DNA from 2 places in the Trinickia acidisoli genome. Region 1 is predicted to be linked to the other one. Evidence: riboswitches for the same ligand, from Rfam matches in the RefSeq annotation. Region 1 holds a riboswitch; the other holds the start of a gene.

The links. A riboswitch is a leader RNA that binds a small molecule or an ion and turns the genes downstream of it on or off. The one in region 1 is predicted to bind thiamine pyrophosphate.
Region 2: it holds a riboswitch for thiamine pyrophosphate, as region 1 does, so the genes downstream of both, J3485_RS01930 (FAD-dependent oxidoreductase) here and thiC (phosphomethylpyrimidine synthase ThiC) in region 1, are expected to answer to the same signal.

Annotation. Positions count from the first base shown of each region.
Region 1 is NZ_JAFLRG010000001.1:2,673,943-2,676,417, reverse strand. Features, by position in the region: gene thiC (phosphomethylpyrimidine synthase ThiC) at 1-1,244, opposite strand, end outside; TPP riboswitch at 1,310-1,423, opposite strand; gene J3485_RS12195 (EamA family transporter) at 1,778-2,475, shown strand, end outside.
Region 2 is NZ_JAFLRG010000001.1:408,571-411,045, reverse strand. Features, by position in the region: gene J3485_RS01930 (FAD-dependent oxidoreductase) at 78-1,274, opposite strand; TPP riboswitch at 1,417-1,548, opposite strand; gene J3485_RS01925 (ABC transporter ATP-binding protein/permease) at 1,904-2,475, shown strand, end outside.

The sequences.
Region 1 (2,475 bases):
TCGTTGGCGTCGTAGATCGAACCGGGACGCAGGCCGTCGCCGAGCGAGAAGCTCACGTCATAGGCCTTCATGATTTCGCAGATGTCTTCGAAGTGCTCGTAGAGGAAGCTTTCCTTGTGGTGCGCGAGACACCACTTCGCCATGATCGAGCCGCCGCGCGAGACGATGCCCGTCATCCGGTTGGCCGTGAGCGGCACGTAGCGCAGCAGCACACCCGCGTGGATCGTGAAGTAGTCGACGCCTTGCTCGGCCTGCTCGATGAGCGTGTCGCGAAAAATCTCCCACGTGAGATCTTCGGCTTTGCCGTTGACCTTTTCGAGTGCTTGGTAGATCGGCACCGTGCCGATCGGCACCGGGCTGTTGCGGATGATCCACTCGCGCGTTTCATGGATGTGCTTGCCCGTCGACAAATCCATGACCGTGTCGCCGCCCCAGCGGATGGCCCACGTCATCTTGTCGACTTCCTCGCCGATCGACGACGTCACGGCCGAGTTGCCGATGTTCGCGTTGATTTTCACGAGGAAATTGCGGCCGATGATCATCGGCTCGCTCTCGGGGTGGTTGATGTTTGCCGGGATGATCGCGCGGCCGCGTGCGATTTCTTCGCGCACGAATTCGGGCGTGATCTCGGGCGCGGCATTCGCGCCGAACGCCGCGGCACCGAACGCCTGGCCCGGGTGCTGGCGGCCCATCATCGCGGCGAGCTTGGCGCCGTTCGGGCCGCTCGCGCGCAGGTTCTCGAGGTACTCGGCGCGGCGCTGGTTCTCGCGGATCGCGATGAACTCCATTTCGGGCGTGATGATGCCGCGGCGCGCGTAGTGCATCTGCGTGACGTTCGCGCCGGCCTTGGCGCGGCGCGGCGTGCGGTGCAGGTCCGGGAAACGCAGCGAGGACGTAGCCGGATCGGCGGCGCGCTCGCGGCCGTACTGGCTCGAGAGCCCCGACAGCGCTTCGGTGTCGCCGCGCTCCTCGATCCAGCCTTGGCGCAGCGCCGGCAGGCCCGAGCGAATGTCGATCTTCGCTTGCGGATCGGTGTAGGGGCCAGAGGTATCGTAGACGTAGATCGGCGGATTTTTCTCGCCGCCGAAGCCCGTCGGCGTGTCGGCCTGCGTGATTTCGCGCATCGGCACGCGCAGGTCGGGGCGTGAGCCCGTCACGTAAATCTTCTGCGAATTGGGCAGCGGGGCGACCGCGGCGGCGTCGACGCGCGCTTCGGACGAGATGAATTTCGGGTTGGCACTCATGCATTTCTCCTGACTTGGGGTGCTAATGCAGGAGACGAGAGGGCGGATGAGAGAAATGCGCCGGGCGGCAAGGCCCGTACGCTTCCCTGCGCTGGCATTATCCAGATCAGGTTCAAAGGGTATTTCTCACCCGCGCGTACCGAGTGCGACGGTACGACGCAGGACCCCCGCGTTAGCATCGCAGAAGATACACCGGGCGGCCGGGCTTTGGCAACCGGCGTTCGCGGTGTTCGCATCGCTCGGTTCGGTGCCGGACCAGGCTCGTAGGGTCTCGCGGCAATGCGGCGCCGGTTCGGCGGCCGCTCGCAAGGAGTGTCCGCGCGCCGTTTTCGTCTCCGACCGTTGCATAATGACGACGTTTGCGCGAAGCCTCGCCGCGCGCTCGTTCTCGAAGCCCCGTCGATCGACATGTCGCTTTGCTTCGCCCGCTTTGCACGCGCATCCCTGCGCGGCTCGCGCCCCGCGCCGAGCCCGCCGAGTTTGCCGTGTACCGCATCCGGCCGCTCGGCGAACTCGCCCCGAGGCGTCGGCTGATGCCTTCCGCGCCGCTTCGCATCCTCACGCGCATCCGTCTGCCGCGCACGCATGGCGGACGCATCGCACTCGCGCTCGCCGTCGTCTATTTCGCCTGGGGCTCCGCCTATCTCGCCGTGCATGTTGCGCTCGAAGCGTTTCCGCCGTTGTTGCTCTCGGGCTTGCGCAACCTGATCGCGGGCATTGGCCTATTCATCTTCGCAATTCGCCGCGCGACCGTCTGGCCGACCTTCGTCGAAACGCGCAACGCCGGCATCGTCGGCACGCTGCTCGTCGGCTTCTCGAGCGGCCTGCTCGCATTCGGCATGCGCAGTGTCGGGACGGGCACGGCAGCGGTGATGGTTGCGACAGTGCCCTTGTTCGCAACCGTCATCTCCGCCGTGGCGGGCCGGCCCATCGCAAAGGGCGAGTGGGTGGCCGTGGCGCTCGGGCTCATCGGCATCTTCATCCTCAGCCACGGCGACACGTCGAACTCGTCGAACTCGTCGACGAGCGGCAGCATCGTCATCCTTTGCGCCGCGCTGTTCTGGGCGGTCGGTGCCCATCTTGCGAGCCGGCTTGCGCTGCCCGCCGATCTGTTCCTGTCGACGGCCCTGCAGATCGGTCTCGGCGGCGGGATCTCCACCCTGATCGCCGTGGTCGGCGGCGAGCATGTGACCTCGCTCGGGTTCGGCTCGCTGTTCGCGTTTCTGTATCT
Region 2 (2,475 bases), 2.3 Mb from region 1:
CGATGTTGACTATGACTAAAAAACAGCGGCTCGAGCGTTAGGGGCGCAGGGGATTCGTTCCGACAGCGGGCATGCCGTCACACGCCGGCGACCGGCATGAGCGGCGCGCCCGATGGGAGCTTCACTTGCGACGCGGCGCAATGGAGCATCGTCGCCCAGGGCGACGCTTCACGCAGCGCGCCGAACGCGTCGGCATCTTTCACCTGTCCCGTCAGCAGCGCGGCGGCCAGATCGGCGGCCGCCCTCGACACCTCCGGCACGATCATATAGCCGTGCCGGTACAGTCCATTTACGCTCAGCGTTTGCGCGCCGTCCCACGTAATCGAGGGACGATGATCGGGCAGCGTGGGGCGGCACTGCGTATTGAGTTCGAGAATACGCGCCTCGCCGAAGCCGGGATGAACGGCGAACGCGGCGCTCAACAGTTCGAGGGCGGAGCGCACGCTGACGGGCGACATATCCTCGCCTTCGATCTCGGTGGCGCCCACGACATAGACGTCGTCCTCTTTCGGCGCCAAATAGATCGGATAGCGGGGGTGAAGCAGTCGCACGGGACGCGTGAGCCCGATGCCGGGCGCCTTCACGCGCGCCACTTCGCCGCGAATGCCGCGCAGCGACGGCAGCACCGGTTTCGCGCCGAGCCCGCGGCAATCGATCGTCACGCGCGCACGCGGCCGCGCAAGGTCGTCCACGCTCGTATTCCAATGCGTGACCACGCCGCGCTCGGCCAATCCGGCGGCAAGCGCACGCAACACCTGGCGGTTGTCGAGCTGGCCCTCGCGCGGCATCAGCCACCCCGTCGCGAAACGTCCCGCCAGCGCGGGCTCGGCGGCGGCCAACGCGTTGCCGTCGACGCGCGCGAACCCGCCGTCGGCGAGCAGCGCGGCCGGCGCGTTGGCTCGCACGCGGCGCTCGAACAGCGACGCCTCCGCGCGGTCCGCGTGGTGCCAAACGATCAGCGAGCCGTTGCGCTGAAAGAACACGGGCTCGGGCAGCGCCGCGATGATGCGCGGCCACTCGTCGAGCGACGCCGCGCCGAGTTCGACGATCAGCGGCTCGGCCACGGCCGCCTCCGCGAGCGGCGCCAGCATCGCGGCCGCAACCCATGCGGCGGAAGCGGAACCGGAGGCGTCGCCACGTTCATAGAGTGCGACCTGATGGCCGGCGCCGGCGAGCCGCCAAGCGACGAGCCGGCCGCAAAGGCCCCCGCCGAGCACGGCGAAATCGGGCAGCGACGGCGTTCCGGTTGAAACAACTGAAGATTGGGCGGTCATCGGATCGATCCTTTTCGTACGGCCAAGCGAGCGCACGTACACAAGGACGAAACCGGCCGGTGAGGCCGGCCGGGCGCGCGGCGTCGACAAGACGCGAGCGGAGCCCGGCGGGGAGGACGACCCGCGAAAGCGGCGTCCAACGCAAAGCGTTCCCGAAACTTCCCGCGCCGGTATTACCCGGATCGGGTGCGAAGGGTCTCTCTCAGCCTCGCGCTAGTACGGCAAACGTCGTACGAGCCACCTGCAACAGTGCGAAGCACCCCTGTTTCGTCGTCGGCCATTAGACCATAAAAGACCGAGCGCCCGCAAACGCGCGACGAGCGGCCGCACCGCAATGAGCGCGCCCTTTTTTTCTCCCATCGTCGCACGCGTGCGGAAGGGCGCCGCGTCGCTCTCTGGCACAATGTCCGATCACGGCACGCCGATCACGTCCCTTGCCAGTGCGGCACATGGCCTGCTTTCGAGCACGGTGCGGCGCTAAGCGATGGGCAATGAGCGCGGTTGGCCGTAAAGACTCGTTAAGGCTCGTTTAAGAGGCTCGCGCAACAATCCGCGGCGACAAGACATCGAGGCGCGCGCCCCTGTCGTCGAGTCGCGCACCTGATTCGGAAACACCGTTCGGAACCCCTATGACTGCGTCCCTCACCCCCGTCCCTGCGCGCGACGACTCGCCGTCCCCCACCCTTTCGGCCTCGGCCTGGGGCCTCATCAAGCCGTACTGGGTATCGGAGGACTGGAAAGCCGCCTGGGGCTTGCTGGTGACGATCATCGTCATCAATCTGGTCATCGTCGCGATCAACGTTTGGTTCAACCAGTGGTCCGCGAAGTTCAACAATGCACTGGTGTCGAAAGACGTTCCGCAATTCTGGCGTCAGCTCACGCTGTTCGTCATCGCGGCCTTCATCTTCATCACCCTGGCTGTTTATCGCGTCTACCTGCGTCAGATGCTCGAGTTCCGCTGGCGCCAGTGGCTGACCAACCGGTATCTGCGAGCATGGCTAGGCGAACGCGCGTTCTATCGCATCGAGCGCGATCGGCTGGCCGACAACCCCGACCAGCGGATCAGCGACGATCTTCAATCGTTCGCCTCGAACACGCTCGAGCTCTCGCTCGGCATCCTGTCGACGATCGTCACGCTGTTCTCGTTCATTACAATCCTTTGGACCATCGCCGGCCCGCTGACGCTCAAGCTCGCCGGCGC